DNA from 3 places in the Blautia fusiformis genome. Region 3 is predicted to be linked to each of the others. Evidence: riboswitches for the same ligand, from Rfam matches in the RefSeq annotation. Region 3 holds a riboswitch; each other region holds the start of a gene.
What was found. Region 3 has a riboswitch for cobalamin ahead of LKD46_RS11460 (ABC transporter substrate-binding protein). Riboswitches for the same ligand answer to the same signal wherever they lie in the genome.

Region 1 (6,494 bases), on a different contig from region 3:
AACGGGATACAACCCAGCTGAAATACTGCTCTGTCGGCTCAAGTGTATCTGCAAAGCTTGTTACTCCAATCGTGATTTCCTTATCACTGCTCTTATCGCCCTTTGCCTGAGCCACTGTTGTCATAGAAAAAGTCATCATACATGCAAGTGTAGCAGCCAGCACTTTTTTAACTACGTTATTTCTCATTTCATCCTCCTAAAGATAAATATACTGATTATTGGTGTTGGTTTGTTACAGAAACGTTTTTTAATCCTGGCGCGGATCCAGTACATCACGGATGCTGTCTCCAAGCATATTGAAAACAACAACACAGATCACGATCGCAATACCAGGGTAGATCATAAGCCATGGCGCTTTTGCCATGTAAGTTCTTCCTTCATTCAGCATCAGTCCCCACTCCGGTGTCGGCGCAGTTGCACCAAATCCCAGGAATGAAAGGGAAGCCAGCTCCAGCATCATGGTTCCGATATCTGCTGCCGCAGTTACCACCATCTGGGTTACCATGTTCGGAAGAACGTGTACAAGAAGAATTTTCCAGGTCTTTGTTCCGTTTACCACTGCAGCTTCTATATAAAGACTCTTCTTGACTTTCAAAACCATACTTCTTGCAAGGCGGGCATACTTCGTCCAGCTTACAGCCGCGATGGAGATAACGGCATTTACCAGGTTTGGTCCCAGCATACCGGCAATGGCGATGGCCAGTACAAGGCCGGGGAAAGAGATCATCATATCTGCGATACGCATAATCACCGCGTCCACAACGCCACCGAAATATCCGGCAATAACTCCTAAAAATGTACCGATCACAAAAATCACCGCAACCAGACATAATGTCATGATCAGGGAAGTTCTTGTTCCGAAAATAACACGGGAAAGAAGATCTCGTCCAAGTTTATCCGTTCCGAACGGATGAGCGGAACTCGGCTCCTGCAGTGATTCAGTCATAACTGCATTCAGCGGATCATATGGCGCAAGCTGCGGTGCGAAGATCGCAACGCCAATTACCACCAGGCCCAGAATGAAGAAAAGAGTGAACTGTTTATTTTCTTTAAATACTCGTAATACCTTTTTCAATTATCTATCCTCCTTAAGTCTTGGATCGAGATAAGTGTAGGACAGATCCACAAGCAGGTTGATGCACATGTACAGGATCGCGATCCAGAGTACATAGCCCTGTACAAGAGGATAGTCACGACAGGAAATTGCCTTTACTGCCATATTTCCCATACCAGGCCAGTTGTAAATGATCTCTACAACTGCGGTACCTCCAAGGAGGCTTCCAAGGGAAAGACCCAGCAGTGTTACCAGCGGAAGCATTACATTAGGAAGAACGTGTTTCCAAAGGATCACGCTTTCTTTGATTCCACGCATTCTTGCACCGGTCACATAATCCTGGTGAAGCTCCTCCAGCACCGCACTTCTTACCTGGCGGGTATATTTCGCAGACATGGCAAGTGCAAGAGTCAGTGCCGGAAGGATCATAGACTTGAAATCCGTACTTCCTCCTGCTACATTGATCCAGCGAAGCTGAACACCAAAGATACTGAGAAGGATCAGGCCCAGCCAGAAGCTTGGAACAGATACTCCCACAAAGGTAATTCCTCTCACAAAATAATCCGGGAATTTGTTCTGATATACAGCGGCCAGGATTCCAAGCGGTATGGAAATAATGACCATCATCAAAAGTGCCAGCAAAGACATCCTCAGCGTTGGCCAGAAACAGGATACCAGTTTATCCGTTACCGGCATTTTGAAAGAATAGGACTGTCCCATATCTCCTGTAACAACACCCTTCAGCCAGGAACCATACTGCACGAGAAAGGGCTGATCAAGGCCAAGCTCATGTCTTGTTTGTTCCAGAAGCTCCGGTGTCGGAAGATTACCACATTCTGTCAGCATGATCTCCGCAGGATCACCAGGTGACAGGTAGGTCAGTCCAAATGTGAAAAAGCTGATTCCAAATAATACAATGATGATCTGGAGAAATCTTTTTCCTATTTGTTTCTTTGTCACGTTTTACTCCTTTCCTCATTTGATGCGATTTTAACATTGCCGTTTTAATTGAGTTAGATAAAAAAACTACTGGATTCTTATTATGCAGAACATGCATGGAATTTTAGAAATTTGCACGAAAAAAGCCCGCGATGAAATACGGGCACATAAAAAAATATGCTTCCTATCTTCCGTAAGAATCATTTTAAAACAATTGCAAGCAGGTCTCCTGACTTAGGATCCTTACCCTCAGACACCTTCCCGGTCTATTTCTCACGCACTCGACCAGTGGTATTTTGTCTGAGGATTCCCCCTTACAGTGACGGGATCGTACCGGATTTACACCGGTTTCCCTATTAATCCTCTCGGAACTTACAACGGCTGATGTGAAAATCAGCAAATGCTGTTAAATTACCTAAATATTATACGATAAAACTATAGTTTATGTCTATGGAAAAATGTTATATTTTTTGAAAACTCATAAATTTTGTTAAAGATGCTTGAATTGTATATATCCCCCATTGGGGATTTGACAATTAAATTTATCTGATCTGCTAAAAAAACACGGATTTTACCTCGCTGTTTTTACAAATAGAATAGCAAATGGTAAAACCCGGTTTTCTTACTGTTTCAATATGTTTTCAGACAGAAGCGTTCTGAAAAGATTGTTTACTATCAGGTCAGAGTATCTGTGATCGCCGCATATGCGATCATCGGTCCGTCTTCAATGATATTCAGGCTGGCTGTCTGATAAAGTACGACTCCGTTTTCAGTTGCAATAGACGTGTAAAGTAAATTTCCATAGTAATCTCTCAGTTCACCCAGTTCTTCCCCCTTAAAGAAGTACTCTCCAGGCTTCTTGGATGGATACCAGCATCCGGTATACGGCGCATATTCATAGACTACATTTTCAAGAAGCATCTGACGGTAATGCTTCAGACCATGACACGTCTTTCCCTGGAGATGAAAAACAAGGTGACGGACATCTCTTTTATCCTGTTCTACTTCCTCCCAGGTCCAGTAGCTGTGTCCGCCTCTTTCGATAAGAATACTTGGAATTCCAAGAGAAGAAGCATAATTATAGGCGCCACCTGTGGCGGTTGTGGAACGGACTACATATTTTACGCCGATATGCCGTGCCATATGTAATGACTTCTCTGCTGTTTTTTCATCTACAACCCCTACATAATAAACATAGGGATGAAGTTGTTCGAACCCATCTCCGCTATGCAGGTCGATATAATAATCTGCTATGGAAAAAAGTTTCGTTACTATAGTATGGGCAATACGATCTGCAGCTGTTCCCTCAGGATCTCCGGGGAAAACGCGGTTCAGGTTCTTGCCATCCTCATAGACCAGACTCATGGTGCGATGCTCAAAGCCGCTGACGTTGACCAGTGGAACGATGATCACATTTCCCTTCAGTTCTTCCGGCTGAAATTCTTTTGCAAGTTCCATTGCTGCCTGGATTCCCACATACTCCGCACTGTGTATTCCTGCCGTGATCAGGACCGTCGGTCCGTCTTCCACTCCGCATATCACAGTTGCCGGCATTGCCATGCCATTTCCTGAGATCTTAATTTTTCCCTGTGCCTTCTCTCCTTTTTCAATCACCCAGTCATCAATTTTGATCATTGATTGTTTCCCTTTTCCTTTTTTATATTTCCGCACTTTTGACGATAAGTATAACATGCCTAACCGAAATTGTATATATTCTTTTTAGGATTCCAGGAATACATAAAAAAGCTTCCGTAACCGTTTTTTCTGACCCGGTGTACAGAAGCTTTTTTCCTGAATGATATATAATTTATCTTTTCGCCAGTTCCCTAGTGATTTCTTCCCAGCTGACGCCTTTTTCCACCATGAGTACCATCATATGATAAAGAAAATCTGAAATTTCATATTTAATCTCTTCTTTATCCGGATTTTTGGCTGCAATGACGATCTCTGTGCATTCTTCACCGACTTTTTTCAAAATCTTGTCGATTCCTTTATCAAAAAGACAATTAGTATAGGAACCTTCCTTTGGATGCTCTTTTCGGTCAGTGATCACATCATACACATTCTGGAACACGTGAAGTGGATTGGTATCATCGTACTCTTTTTTCATCAGCGGTTTGAAGAAACAGGTACGGTTTCCTGTATGGCAGGCTGCTCCAACCTGCTCCACTTTGGCAAGGATCGTATCATTATCACAGTCAATAGTAAGAGCCTTTACATACTGTACATGTCCGGATGTCAGACCTTTGGTCCAGAGCTCATTCCGGCTGCGGCTCCAGTATGTCATTTTTCCCAGCTTCAATGTTGTGTTAAAAGCAAGCTCATTCATATAGGCCAGCATCAGTACTTCATCCGTCCGGTAATCCTGGACAATAACCGGAACCATTCCGTCACTGTTTAATTTAAAATCCGACCATGCAATATTACTTTTATATGTGTTTACCGGAATTCTGGCTTCTTCGCAGGTTTCCTTAAATGTATGCAGATCATTTTCAAGACTGCTTACATAAGCACCGCAAAGTCCGGACACAGCTGCTTCTCCTAAAAGCTTCAGAACGTTCTCAGATCTGTTTTCATCGGTATGAAGAACAATGGAAATCTGCGAAATCTCTGCGATTTCATTTTCGACAGTGTCCAGAGCCAGAACAGTGTCTGCATATTTTTCAATCAGATCCTGATTTTCTGTGAATTCTCTCAGATCAGAGATGCTGATCATCATACGCTCTTTTCCAAAGCGCCGGGATACTTCTTCCAGAAGCTTGATATTATTCTCTTTCGAAAAATTCAGTACAACTTTGGCACATCCCGCATAGATCAGCTTTTTTACATCTTCCATACGTTTGATATTTCCCGCTGCGATAACCGGGATCTCAGATGCCTGGCAGATATCACGGATTTTTCCAATCGCACGGTCATGCTCTGCATCTGCGGAAGAAAAGTCAAATACCAGAAGCTCATCTGCCCCATTGTCACCGTAAAATTTTGCAAGTGTTTCTACATTTCCGTCTCCGAAAAGATTTCTCTGTCCAAATCCTGTTACCGCTTTTTCTGAATGAAGATAAAGACATGGGATCAACTGTTTGTTCATAAGTGGTCTCCTTCTGTATCAGAGGCTTCCCTTGGTAGAAAGCACGTCTGTGATCCGGGAATCGTATTGTGTTGCTGCATCAAGGGCTTTCGCAAAGCTTTTAAACATGGCCTCTGCCACATGATGGCTGTTTCCTCCGGAAAGAACTTTGATGTGAAGATTCATTGCCGCAGAATAGGATACTGCATAAAAGAATTCTTTTACCATCTCTGTGGCCATATCCCCTATTTTTTCAGTAGAAAACTCTGCATCCCATCCAAGATAAGGTCTTCCGGAAAGATCTACTGCGCAGAGTACAAGCACTTCATCCATAGGAAGGATACAGCTGCCGTAACGTTTGATCCCTTTTTTGTCGCCAACTGCCTCGCGGATAGCGTTTCCAAGGACGATTCCTGTATCTTCAATGGTGTGATGATCATCTACATTCAGATCACCGTGGACTCTCAGCGTAAGATCATACAGTCCATGTCGCGTAAAACCGTCCAGCATATGGTCAAAAAAGCCAATACCTGTATCAATATCGGAACTTCCCGTTCCATCAATATTCAGCTGCAGACGTATCTGTGTTTCTTTTGTGTTTCTTTCGATCAGTGCTTCTCTTGCCATTATTCGTTCTCCTTGTCCTCTTCCTCAAAACGGACTGCAATGGAATTTGCGTGTGCAGTCAGCTGTTCCGATGTGGCAAACTGGATAATGTCCTTGTGGATCTTTCGGAGTGCTTCTCTTGAATAATATACAATACTGGATTTTTTGATAAAATCATCTACAGAAAGTGCGGAGAAAAATTTGGCAGTCCCATTGGTAGGAAGCACATGGTTTGGTCCTGCAAAATAATCTCCAAGTGGTTCAGAGCTGTGCTCTCCGATAAAGATCGCACCTGCATTTCGCACCTTCATCATATCTTCAAAAGGATTCTTTGTGACGATCTCCATATGTTCAGAAGCAATTTCATTGGCAGCCTCAATGGCCTCGTCCATATCTTCTGCGATCAGGATATAGCCAAAGTTCTCCAGGGATTTCTCGATAATGGCTTTCCTGGAAAGTACCTCAACAAAACCTCTGACTTCTTTATCTACCTGATCTGCAAATTCCTCATTTGTTGTGATCAGAATCGCAGATGCCATCTCATCGTGCTCTGCCTGAGAAAGAAGATCTGCTGCAATATAACGTGGATTTGCAGTCTCATCTGCAAGAACGAGGATCTCGCTTGGGCCGGCGATAGAATCAATGCTTACGTATCCATAAACTGCCTTTTTTGCAAGCGCAACAAAAATATTTCCGGGCCCTACGATTTTGTCAACCTTTGGAATACTCTCGGTTCCATATGCAAGTGCTCCGATAGCCTGTGCACCACCCACTTTATAGATTTCATCTGCACCGGCTTCGTTGGCAGCAACAAGTGTGCTTGGATTT
Region 2 (6,494 bases), on a different contig from region 3:
ATGTATGATGAATTGAAACGTAGTGAGGGCGATAACCCAACAATCGGTATTGTTCTTTGTTCCGATACAGATGATGATATTGCCCGTTATTCTGTTATGCATGACAATGAACAATTATTTGCTTCCAAGTACAAATTATACCTGCCGACAAAAGAAGAACTGAAAGCGGAGATTGAAACTCAAAAGGCAATGTTTTATCTTCAGCAGCAGGATAATGAAGACAGAAACAAAAACTATACTTTTAACATTGAATGAGTTAAAAAGAAATAAAATAAGAGCATTTGATCAGAATGAATTCCTTCATGATGGGAATCGATTCCGAGGGTATGCTGATCTCAGCAGTACCTGAGGAAGATGGTCATGAAGGACTGAACCTTCTGATGGTAGATGACAGAATCCCGGCAGGTGCAAAGCTGTACTAAAATTAGATATAAAACAAGAGCACTTCTCAGAGTTAATAATCAGAAAACCGAGAGGTGCTTTTTTCGTGCTAAAAAATATATCCCGGCAGTCAACTACTGCAAAACAGTATATAACAGTTGACAACAGTATTATACTGTTATATACTGTTTGCAACAGGAGGGAACATATGAAGATTATAATCAATAATACATCGATGGTACCAATTTATGAACAGATCATGGAGCAGATCAAGGCGCAGATCATCTCCGGAGAGTTAAAAGAAAATGATATATTGCCGTCCGTGAGAACAATGGCAAAGGAACTGAAGATCAGTGCACTTACTGTGAAGAAAGCATATGACAATCTGGAAGCAGAGGGCATGACAGTCACAGTTCATGGGAAAGGAACGTATGTAGCGGCTTCGAATACACAGCTGATGGAAGAAGAGCGCAGGAAAGAGGTTGAGGCGGATCTGGAAGCAGCAATTCAGAAGGGAAGGCGCTGCGGAATGAAAGAGGAAGAGATCCGTTCGTTGTTTGAACTCATCATGGAGGATGAATGATTATGTTGGAGATCAAAGGAGTAAAGAAAAGCTACGGTGAATTTCAGTTAGACTGTTCGTTAAATGTAGAAAAAGGAAGAATCACCGGTCTGGTTGGAGAGAACGGAGCCGGTAAGAGTACTTTGTTCAAGGCAGTGCTCGGACTCATTTCTTATGATGCCGGTGAGATAAAGATCCTGGGAAAAATACCGGAAGAGTTAAGTGAAAAAGAGAAAGAAGAGCTGGGAGTTGTCCTGGCAGAAACCGGATTCAGTGGATACTTGAAAGGGAAAGATGTTGAGGCAGTCCTTGCCAAATTATATCCAAAGTTTGAAGCAGAAAAATTTCATCAGATGTGTGAAGAATATCAGATTCCGTTGGATAAATTTATAAAAGAGTACTCAACAGGAATGAAAGCAAAGCTGAATCTGATCGTTGCATTGACACATCAGGCAGAATTCCTGATGCTGGATGAGCCGACAGCAGGGCTTGATGTCGGAGCGAGGGAAAGGATGCTGGATATTTTAAGAGAGTATATGGAAGAAGAGCCGGAGAGAAGTATCCTGATCAGCTCACATATTTCTTCGGACTTAGAACATCTGTGTGATGACATTTATGTGATACATAAAGGAAAGATTGTACTTCATGAAGCGATGGATACGATTCTTGAAAAATATGCAGTGTTGAAGGTCAGTGAGGAACAATATCAGGCAGTGGACAAAAGGTATCTTTTGAAAGAGAAAAAAGAGTTTTTTGGAGTTGCCTGTCTGACGAACGAGAAGCAGTATTATATAGAAAATTATCCGGAAATCGTAGTAGAGAGCGGATCACTCGATCAGGTGATCCTGATGTTGACAGGAGGCGAAAGATGATGAAAGGAATCAGAGGGCTTTTGGAAAAGGATTTTCGATTGTTTTTTCGACAGGGTGGTAATCTTTTTTTGGTGTTAGTGTTTGTAGCATTGTTTTTTATACTTACAGGAAAAAAGGCAGCTGCTTTCATTGCAATGTATATCCCATCTGTTCTGGCGATATATTCAGGTAATACGATCAGTTATGATGAAAATGGCCATGGTTACACATATTTATTTTCTTTACCCGTAAATAAAAAAATATATGTCAGAGAAAAATATATTTTTTCCTTTATCATGACAGCATGTGGATGGTGCATTGGAATGATCTGTGCAGGAATTATGGTACTCATAAATCCTGAAGAGGTGTTTGATCTGGAAATGCTGGCAATGGAGTTGATCACATTTTTTGTGTTTCAGGCAATTGCGGGAATTATGATCGCGATCAGGATAAGGTTCGAAGGAGAGAAAGGGCGAATTGTGCTGCCAATCGCAATTTTAATTATTTTTGCGATTTGTTATACAATTAGATCTTTTGTGAAGACTAACTTGGGATTAAAAGAAAGTATTCTGCATATGATAGGGGGAATAGGGGATCTTGAAATCGGGATTGCCCTCATTGTGCTAAGTCTGCTTATATGGTTTGCTTCGTATAAGTATAGTATGAGCGCCATGAAGAAGAAAGAGTTTTAAGATAGGCGTGGCAAAGATGATCCATTAAAAATAATGATTATAAAGATGTAATAGCTACCAAAAATATGAGAAAAACTTTGTGAAAAAATAGGCTTGTGTTTCGTAAGAGTCCCTTGTAAAATAGCGGTCAAGGATGAAAAGAAAAGGAGATTCTTATGGGAACTAATGAAAAAGATATGACTGCCGGATCTCCCGGAAAACTGATCATAACTTTTGCCATACCAATGATGCTTGGAAATATTTTTCAGCAGTTTTATACAATGGCAGACACCATGATCGTCGGACAAGTGGTAGGAGTTAAAGCACTGGCGGCAGTAGGTGCCGGAGATTGGCTGGTATGGCTGGTGTTGGGGATTATGACAGGTATCACACAGGGTTTTTCTATTCTTGTATCTCAGTATTATGGAGCAAGGGAAAAGGAAAATCTGAAATGTGCAGTAGCGAAAAGCTATATCATGACAGCATTACTGTCTGTGGTCGTACTCGCAGTAAGTGAAGGTACAGTTTATCATGTTCTTTTATTTTTACAGACACCGGATAATGTCATTGATCTGACAATGCTATATTTGCGGCTGATCTTTGCAGGAATCCCGATCATAGCTGCTTATAATATATTTGCAGCGATCCTTCGGGCACTTGGAAACAGCAGATCTCCGTTGATCGCAATGACAGTGGCAGCAGTGATCAATGTGGGACTGGATTTGTTATTTGTGGCGGTTTTTGGCTGGGGTATAGCCGGAGCAGCAGTGGCGACCGTTATCGCGCAGGGATTTTCTGCCTTGTACTGTTTGATCGTATTACGTAAAATCCCGGATATCCGCCTGGAAAAGAAGGACTTTTACAGGCAGCCCTCTATGAGCCTGCGGCTTTTGGAACTGGCGGTTCCTCTTGCGATACAGAATGTGATCATCTCCGTGGGAGGACTTGTGGTACAGTATGTGATCAATGGATTTGGTTTTCTGTTTGTGGCGGGATTTACGGCATCGAACAAGCTGTATGGGGTTTTGGAGATGGCTGCCGTTTCATATGGATATGCTATTACAACCTATGTGGGCCAGAATCTTGGTGCAAAAAAATACCAGAGGATTCGAAAAGGCGTGCGCAGCGGCACTTATATGGCAGTGCTCACTTCGGCTTTCATTTCCGGCATGATGGTACTGTTTGGACGTAATGTACTGTCCCTGTTTGTATCCGGTGAACCGGATCAGACCCGACAGGTATTGGATATAGCATATAAGTATTTGTTTATCATGGCTGTCTTTTTGTGGGTGCTGTATCTGCTGTATGTGTATCGTTCCGCTATCCAGGGCCTGGGTAATACTTTGATTCCGCTTGCCAGCGGCATTGCAGAATTTATAATGCGTGTCAGTGTTGCGCTGCTGCTGCCAAAACTGATCGGTGAAGATGGAATATACTATGCAGAGATCTGTGCATGGAGCAGTGCAGCTGTTTTATTATTCGTAAGTTATATGATCATTATACGGAAATATAAAGAAGTCACCGTTCATACATAATGTTATTTACTTAAGGGATCTATAATAATACAGGCAGAAAATATCCGGGTTTCACTATGAAACGTTCAGATATTTTATATTTGACAAAAAACTATTTATATAAAAAGAAAAGTATGATATTATAATATTTATTCATTGCAACTATGAAAATTGAATAGTCAGAAGGGTGTACAAAGTACTTAATAAGGAATCTGGTGAAATGCCAGAACAGCCACCGCTACTGTGACAGGGACGAAAACCAAAATATCACTGGAGAGATCCGGGAAGATGGTAAGTAGGAAGAACTGGAGTCAGGAGACTTGCCTTTTTGACAGAAGAATTCTGATTCGGATGGGATACAGAAGGAATAAGCTCTGCCTGAGGTGGAGGTTTGTTTTTTGTGCTGATATGATGCTGGATCATATCAGCTTTTTTTATTTTAAAAACAATAAACAGATAAAAAATGAGGAGAGATGAAGATGGGAAAAGTAATTGCAAAGCGTTTTATATTTATGATTCCGGTAGTGCTGGCGGTTACATTTATTATTTTTATGCTGAGTTTTATATCGGCAGGTGATGCTGCCAGAGTGCTGGCGGAGAAAAAATATGAGCATCCGTCACCGGAGCAGGTAGAAGAAGTACGGCATGAGGAAGGACTGGATCAGCCGGTGCTGGTACAATACGGGAAATGGCTGGATCAGGCACTTCATGGCGATTTTGGAAAATCATATTCTACCAGAAAACCGGCTTTTGAGGAATTAAAAAGATATTTTCCACAGACATTTAAACTGGCAGTTACTTCGTTTTTATTGTTGATGATCGTATCAGTCCCTCTTGGAATTTTGTCGGCAATTTATGAAAACAGAGTTCTGGATAAAGTCATTCGCATTTTGTCGTCCCTCAGTGTATCTATGCCATCTTTCTGGATCGGTCTGATGCTGCTCTATATATTTGGAGTAAAGCTAAAAGTGATTTCCGTGATCGGAGGAGATGCCGGAGGCATCCCGATTCTTGCGGCATTTGCCATGGATATCAGTTTCTTTGGAATTATGACGAGATTGATTCGTACCAATATGATACAGGTGCTGAAGCAGGATTACATACGTGCCAGCAGAGCTAAGGGATTGTCATCTGTAAATGTAATTTTGCGTCATGGTCTGAAAAATATCCTGATTCCTGTGCTGACACGTCTGGTATCAATTGTGATCGGTTTTTTCTGTGGCTCAGCTGTGATAGAAAGTATTTTTTCAATTCAGGGAATCGGAAATCTGGCATTGAAATCCGTGATCTCAAAAGATACTCCGGTGCTGCAATGTTTTATCTTTATTCTGGCTGTTGGCATTGTAGTATTAAATTTTCTTGTGGATATCGCCTATTCTGCGATTGACCGGCGAATCCAGTTAAAGTAAAGGAGAGATCATAGAATGGGAAGCAGAAGAAAGCAGAAAACAGAAAAAAGCATGATCCAGAATCTGTACTGGAAACAGGTATTCCGGTCACCGAAAACAAAAATAGGATTGATGGTGGTCATAATTTTTGCATTGGCAGCTATTTTTGCACCTGTATTAGCGCCGCATGATCCACTGCTTGTGGATGTTTCGATAAAATTAAAGAATCCGTCGGCGGCATATCCTTTAGGTACTGATCAGCTGGGACGATGTATTTTATCAAGACTTCTCTGGGGCAGCCGGTATTCACTGAGCTATAGCTTTACGGTGCTTCTGATCACTGTATGTGTCGGGGTGCCGATCGGACTGTTTGCCGGATATGTAGGTGGAAAAATCGATTCCATAATTATGAGGATCATTGATGTATTTATGGCTATGCCGGTCTTTATTGTGGCACTTGCCATTGCAGGAACCGTAGGAGCCAGCGGCGCTCATCTGATTCTGTCCTTATCGGTCGTATCCTGGGCAGAATATGCAAGGCTTGCCCGAGCATTGACACTTCAGGAAAAAAATAAAAATTATATGACCGCACTAAAAGCCGGCGGCTGCGGCCACGCAAGGATCATATTTAGGCATGTATTGAGAAATATCCTGCCATCTGTGATCGCACTGGCAACAATGGAAATCGGTTCGATCATTCTGTCAATTGCCGGTTTTTCCTTTATCGGCCTTGGTGTGCAGGCACCGACACCGGAATGGGGGATCATGCTCAGTGACAGTAGAAGTTATATCCAGACTTATCCAAGACTGATGTTTTATCCGGGCATACTGATCATGATCATTGTTCTGGCATTTAATTATCTGGGGGAGGGAATACAGAATGGAACAGCCCAAAAATGATGTCCTAAGGGTAAAAAGACTACATGTGGAGTTTCAGACATCTCACGGAATGGTTCATGCAGTAAAAGATGTCAGCCTGGAAGTAAAACGCGGAAGGATCCATGCTCTGGTGGGAGAAAGTGGAAGCGGCAAGTCAGTTACCTCTCTGACGATCATGAATCTGCTTGCAGGAAATGGAAAGGTGATATCCGGAGATGTGACACTGAACGAAAAGAGTCTTCTGAAGT
Region 3 (6,494 bases):
CTGGTAGATGTAAGTCATGTCCTTTTCTGTAACGGACTTGAAGTATTTCTCGGTGATCGGTCCCAGAAGGGTCTGGATATCACTGATAGAGAGGATATTCTTAAAATAGTAGATAAAGATCAGCATCAGCAGATGCTCCCGGGAATACCGCTTTTTTTCCGGCGGGGGAAGGAGCTTGTTCTTTGCGTAATTGTTGATCATGGTCTTGGTCAGGATCTTGTCATCATTATGACGCTTGGTGGAAGCGAGATTATCTTCCATAAAGGTTGTGACCTGATCCATGTAAAGAGCAATATTGGGAATTTCATCGGGTTTTATATAATCAAGCTCAGCAATTTTTGCAAAAATGCTGTTCATCATTTCTTTTTCGTTTTCTGTCATCGCATTATCACCTCTGCTCCCTATTATATAGTTTTAAATACTACTTGTAAAGAAACTTTTTTTCAGAGAGGTGGGTTTACCGGAAAGTAAAGTCATGATAGTATATAAAGATACTGTTCATATGGAAAAAGAAATGGAGATCAAAATGAGTATACATGATGCTTTGGACACATTGAATCCTATGCAGCGGGAAGCTGCCGTACATACAGAGGGACCACTTCTGATCCTCGCAGGAGCCGGTTCCGGAAAAACAAGAGTGCTGACCCACAGGATCGCCTATTTAATGGAAGAAAAGGGTGTAAACCCATGGAATATCCTGGCGATCACCTTTACCAACAAGGCCGCCAGTGAGATGCGGGAACGTGTGAATAAAATTGCGGGAATGGGTGCGGAGAGCGTATGGGTCTCCACCTTCCATTCCGCCTGCGTGAGGATCCTGCGCAGACATATTGAGGTGCTGGGCTTTGGCAGTAATTTTACCATTTATGATGCCGACGACCAGAAAACAGTCATGAAGGAAATCTTCCGGAAATTTGATATCAATACCAAGATTTACAAGGAACGAGGCGTTCTTGCTGAGATTTCCCATGCCAAGGATGAAATGATCACACCGGAAGAGATGGAGCTGAATGCGGGCGGTGATCCGGATGCACGGAAGATTGCCGGTATGTATAAGGAATATCAGTCTATCCTCCGGGGAAACAATGCACTGGATTTTGATGACCTGATCGTGAAGACTGTGGAGCTTTTTCAGCATAATCCGGATATCCTGGACTATTATCAGGAACGTTTTAAATATATTATGGTGGATGAGTATCAGGATACCAATACTGCCCAGTTTAAATTTGTAAGTCTTCTTGCTGAGAAATACAAGAATCTCTGTGTGGTTGGTGATGATGATCAGTCCATCTATCGTTTTCGTGGAGCAAATATCGGGAATATCTTAGGCTTTGAGAAGGTTTTTCCTGAGGCTAAGGTGGTGCGCCTGGAACAGAATTACCGTTCTACCCAGAATATCCTCAATGCAGCCAATGAGGTGATCGTCAACAACACAGAGCGTAAGGAAAAACGCCTCTGGACAGAGAACGAAGAGGGCGATAAAGTACATTTCCGTCAGTTCAACAACGGATTTGAGGAAGCGGAGTATGTTGCAGGAGAGATCATCCAGGGGCGCCGCAACGGGAAATTCCAGTACAAGGACTGTGCAGTACTTTATCGGACCAATGCCCAGTCCCGTCTCTTTGAGGAGAAATTTCTCCTGGCAAATGTTCCTTATAAGATTGTCGGCGGTGTGAATTTTTATGCCCGCAAAGAGATCAAGGATCTGTTAAGCTATCTGAAGACCATTGACAATGCCAGTGATGATCTGGCTGTGCGCAGAATCTTAAATGTGCCAAAAAGAGGGATCGGGCTCACCAGCATCGGCCGTGTCCAGGACTATGCGGATATGATGAACCTGAGCTTTTACGATGCGCTCCGCGTGGTGGAGGAAGTACCGTCCATTGGCAGGGCAGCAGGAAAGATCAATGATTTTGTATCCTTTATCCAGGGACTGAAAAGTAAGGCAGAGGCCTATACAGTCCGTGAAACCCTGGAAGAGGTCATTGAGCTTACCGGTTATGTGAAGGAACTGGAGGCAGAGAAAACGGAGGAGGCCCAGGCGAGGATCGAAAATATCGATGAGCTGATCTCCAAGACAGAATCCTTCCAGGAAGCCATGGAGGAGGCCGGACAGCCGGCAACACTTTCTGCATTTCTGGAGGAGATCGCACTGGTGGCAGATATCGATTCTGTTGATCCGGATCAGGATTATGTGCTGCTGATGACTCTTCACAGTGCCAAGGGACTGGAATTCCCAAATGTATTTATCGTGGGAATGGAGGACGGTGTTTTTCCGGGGTATGCTTCCATCTGGTCCGGTGATCCGTCGGATATCGAGGAGGAGCGAAGGCTCTGTTATGTGGGGATCACCCGTGCCATGAAGGAACTGACTTTAACCTGTGCAAAACAGCGGATGATCCGTGGGGAGACTCAGTATAACCGTGTGTCACGTTTTGTAAGGGAGGTTCCACGGGAACTGGTAGATCTTGGACATACCATTCAGGAGAAAAAGCCCAGGGTAGATGATATCGTATCTCCGAAAAGCGCCTATGCCCAGATGAAAATGAATTTCCAGGCAAAGAGCACCCTGCAGAAAAAAGATTTCACAGTGAAGAAGGCGGACAGCCTGGACTATGGTGAGGGAGACACGGTCCGTCATGTGAAATTCGGAGTCGGTATCGTAAAAAATATCGCAGACGGCGGCAGAGACTACGAAGTGACGGTAGACTTTGACAAAGTCGGCGTGAAAAAAATGTTCGCCGGTTTTGCCAAGCTGAAAAAGATCTGAGAGGGATCTCTCCGGGCAGACTATTTCTGCAAAAAACTGTAAAAATCCGGCCTCAAGGTTGTAATTGGAAAACCGGTATGTTAGAATCAGTATCAGCGTAATTGAATTGCTGTGAAGTGGACAGTATCACCGGCACATATGCTGCCGGATACTGTGAGAGGGAATCGGGTAAAAAGCCTGAGCGGTTGCGGCCACTGTATACAGAAGAAGGGATTTCACATGCCATTGCAGAAACTCATGTGAGAAGGCGAAATCCCGATGTCAGAGAGATTCTGGAGAAAATTCTGATACATCATTCATGATCGGCTAAAAGATGAATGGTGTATCAGTTTTTATTTTGCAGAGTTTTTTCTGAGTCTGTAAGTCAGGAAACCTGCTTGACAGTATGTAAGTGGGAGCTTCCGTACAAAGTGTTCCGTGCAGATTTTATGAAGCCCCATCTTTTCGGTTACCCATAGGCAACAGGAGATAAAACAGGCGAAAAGAGAGGAAATGAAATGAAAAACAAGTATGTATCCACAAGAATCATGGCAATGGTAATGGCAGCGGCAATGACCGTATCAGCAGCTCCGGCTGTTTATGCCGCAGAGAGAGCAGACTCCGAGACCATCAAGGAAGACAACCAGCCGGCAGCAGAAGACAGTACAGAGTCTGCAGACACCGAAGATTCTTCCGCAGAGGCAACCAAGACAGAATATCCTCTGACCATCACAACCTATGATTACGATGGAAACGAAATCGAAACCACTTATGAAAAAGCACCGGAAAAAGTCCTTGCTGTATATCAGGGAAGCATTGAGACTATGCTCGCACTTGGTCTGGAAGACCACCTGGTAGCTACCGCAGGTCTTGATAATGAAGTTCCGGAAGATCTCAAAGAAGCATTCTCAAAAACAAATTATCTTGACGAATTTACCCCATCCCTTGAAACTGTAACAATGCTGGAGCCGGACATGATCTTATCCTGGAGCTCTCTTTTCTCTGATAAGAATCTGGGAAATGTAACAGACTGGATCGACAAAGGCTGCAACACCTACTACAACACCAATACTCGTCCGGACGGCGACAGAACACTGGAAAATGAATTCACAGATATCTTAAATATCGGAAAGATCTTCGATGTACAGGACAAAGCACAGGCTATCGTTGATGATGCAAAAGCAGTGATCGACAAAACTCTTACTGCAACTGCAGATGTAAAAGACAAACCAAGCGTAATGGTATTGGAGCCTCTTGGAGATGACATCACAAACTATGGCGTAAAGAGCCTTGGCGGAGATATGGTAACACAGTTAGGCGCAACTCTTGCAAACCCGGATGCTTCCACCGTTGGAAAAGAGGATATCATCGCAGCCAACCCTGACGTGATCTTTGTGGTTTACATGCCATATGCAGGAGATGATCCGGAAACTGTTAAGAACAGCCAGCTTGCAGTGATCCAGGATGATGAGTCCCTGAAGAGCCTTGACGCAGTAAAGAACGGACGTGTTTACCCGATCATGCTCAGTGAGATGTATGCAAGTGCAACACGTACCCAGGACGGAATCGAAACTTTTGCAAAGGGATTATATCCGGACGTAAATCTTGACTGATCGGAGAAAATGCAGTGAAAGAAACAGCTTCACAGAGAAAAAAAGATAAGGTGCTCAGAACATCCATGTATGTGGCAGTTCTCATCGGACTTGCAGGATTCCTTATTTTTTCCATACTTGCAGCCATCACTTTTGGAAATGCGGATCTGTCACTGAAGGATGTATACAGCGTTATCGCTTATAAATTGTTTCATATAAAAAGTCTGTCCGCCTATGCGGAAGGCGCAGTTCATGATGTTGTGTGGCTGATCCGGCTGCCTAGAGTCCTTCTGGCTCTGGCAGTTGGAATGGCTCTTTCCGTGTGCGGCGTGGTGATGCAGGCTATCGTGCAGAACCCGCTGGCAGACCCGTATGTGCTGGGTATCTCATCTGGTGCATCTCTGGGTGCCACACTGGCCATCATGCTTGGAATCGGAAGCTTTCTTGGCGGAAACTCTGTGGGAATCACAGCTTTCATTGGCGCGATGATCACTTCTTTTGCGGTGATCGCCATTGCAAACATGGGTGGAAAGGCAACTTCCGCAAAACTGATCCTTGCGGGAATGGCGGTCAGCGCAGTCTGTTCTGCTTTTTCCAATTTTGTCATTTATATTACCAATGACAAAAATGCGGCAACAGAAGTTATGAAGTGGAGCATGGGAAGTCTTGCCGGAGCAAGCTGGACCAGAGTGGGTGTAATGCTTCCGGTCACGCTGGTGTGCGTGGCTGTTTTCTGGACGCAGTACCGGAACCTGAATCTGATGCTTCTGGGAGATGACGTATCCATTACCCTTGGAACAGATCTGCACAGACTGCGGACTTTTTATCTGATCGTTGCTTCTGTTATGATCGGATTTGCCGTGTACTGTGCCGGTGTAATCGGATTTGTGGGACTGGTGATCCCTCATGTGGTCCGGATCCTTTTTGGAACAGATCACAGAAAACTGCTCCCCTTAAGTGCGCTTCTTGGTGCATCGTTTCTGATCTGGTGCGATGTGGCATGTCGTGTGATCCTTAAAAATTCCGAGATGCCCATCGGTGTGCTGGTATCCATTATCGGTGCTCCCTGCTTTATTTATCTGCTTGTGCGGAAATCCTATGGATTCGGAGGTGCCCGGTAATGAAGATCACCACAGAAAATATTCAGGTTGGCTTTCACGCCAGACAGATCCTGAAGGGAATCTCCATGGAATCCCAGGATAAGGAACTGGTAGGAATCATCGGACCAAACGGAAGCGGAAAATCCACTTTGCTGAAATGCATTTACCGTATTCTGAAACCAGACGCAGGAGCCGTGTATCTGGACGGCGAGGAGCTTCATTCCATGAGTGTTCGAAGCTCTGCGAAAAAAATGGCCGTGGTGGCACAGCACAATTATTATAATTTTGATTTTACGGTTCGCGAGGTGGTTCTTATGGGGCGTGCGCCTCATAAAAAGACTCTGGAACGGGACAATGCAAAAGATTACCAGATCGTGGATGAAGCGCTGAAAACCGTACAGATGGAGGCGTTTGCAGACCGTACCTTTTCCACTCTTTCCGGAGGAGAGCAGCAGAGGGTGATCCTGGCAAGAGCACTTGCCCAGCAGACCTCTGCACTGATTCTGGATGAGCCTACCAATCATCTGGACATTACCCACCAGATCATGCTGATGGAGCTGGTGAAAAAACTTAATGTAACCGTGATCTCCGCTATTCACGATCTGAATATTGCAGCAGCATACTGTGATAAGATCTATGTACTGAAGGACGGAGTTCTGGAAGGTTACGGAACGCCGGAAGAAGTCCTGACCCCGGAGCTGATCCGCAGGATCTATAAAGTAGAAGCGGAGATCGTTTACGACAGCCGCGGAAAGATGCATATTTTGTTTTTATGATTCTGGCTGTGAGGCGGGATGCATAGAGGGAAAAAGATGAAAAAGATCGGGATTTTGACATGCCTTAATTCCAATGATGTGTGTACCAGGGCAGGATGTCTGTCTGCATTTCGGGAAAGAAGAGATTTTTTTTCCGGCTATCCGGAAGATACGATTCTGGCAGCTGTGATGACATGCAACGGATGCAAAGAAACCAATGCAAAAGAACCTGCTGAAGATGAGGGGATTTTGGAAAAGGCAGATCGGCTGGTCATTGAAAAGATCAGCGTCATCCATG

Region 1: it holds a riboswitch for cobalamin, as region 3 does, so the genes downstream of both, nikB (nickel ABC transporter permease) here and LKD46_RS11460 (ABC transporter substrate-binding protein) in region 3, are expected to answer to the same signal.
Region 2: it holds a riboswitch for cobalamin, as region 3 does, so the genes downstream of both, LKD46_RS13460 (ABC transporter permease) here and LKD46_RS11460 (ABC transporter substrate-binding protein) in region 3, are expected to answer to the same signal.

The regions. Positions count from the first base shown of each region.
Region 1 is NZ_JAJEPT010000009.1:101,458-107,951, forward strand. Features, by position in the region: gene LKD46_RS09370 (ABC transporter substrate-binding protein) at 1-187, opposite strand, end outside; gene nikC (nickel transporter permease) at 248-1,075, opposite strand; gene nikB (nickel ABC transporter permease) at 1,076-2,014, opposite strand; cobalamin riboswitch at 2,196-2,384, opposite strand; gene LKD46_RS09385 (M14 family metallopeptidase) at 2,669-3,628, opposite strand; gene hisIE (bifunctional phosphoribosyl-AMP cyclohydrolase/phosphoribosyl-ATP diphosphatase HisIE) at 3,801-5,081, opposite strand; gene hisB (imidazoleglycerol-phosphate dehydratase HisB) at 5,100-5,687, opposite strand; gene hisD (histidinol dehydrogenase) at 5,687-6,494, opposite strand, start outside.
Region 2 is NZ_JAJEPT010000016.1:53,470-59,963, forward strand. Features, by position in the region: gene LKD46_RS13430 (PDDEXK nuclease domain-containing protein) at 1-255, shown strand, start outside; partial or broken gene LKD46_RS13435 (methionine--tRNA ligase subunit beta) at 303-422, shown strand; gene LKD46_RS13440 (GntR family transcriptional regulator) at 590-964, shown strand; gene LKD46_RS13445 (ABC transporter ATP-binding protein) at 967-1,815, shown strand; gene LKD46_RS13450 (ABC-2 transporter permease) at 1,812-2,486, shown strand; gene LKD46_RS13455 (MATE family efflux transporter) at 2,642-4,000, shown strand; cobalamin riboswitch at 4,148-4,321, shown strand; gene LKD46_RS13460 (ABC transporter permease) at 4,459-5,388, shown strand; gene nikC (nickel transporter permease) at 5,404-6,267, shown strand; gene LKD46_RS13470 (ABC transporter ATP-binding protein) at 6,248-6,494, shown strand, end outside.
Region 3 is NZ_JAJEPT010000012.1:122,840-129,333, forward strand. Features, by position in the region: gene LKD46_RS11450 (DUF1836 domain-containing protein) at 1-381, opposite strand, end outside; gene pcrA (DNA helicase PcrA) at 527-2,770, shown strand; cobalamin riboswitch at 2,869-3,164, shown strand; gene LKD46_RS11460 (ABC transporter substrate-binding protein) at 3,268-4,362, shown strand; gene LKD46_RS11465 (FecCD family ABC transporter permease) at 4,377-5,462, shown strand; gene LKD46_RS11470 (ABC transporter ATP-binding protein) at 5,462-6,217, shown strand; gene LKD46_RS11475 (CGGC domain-containing protein) at 6,254-6,494, shown strand, end outside.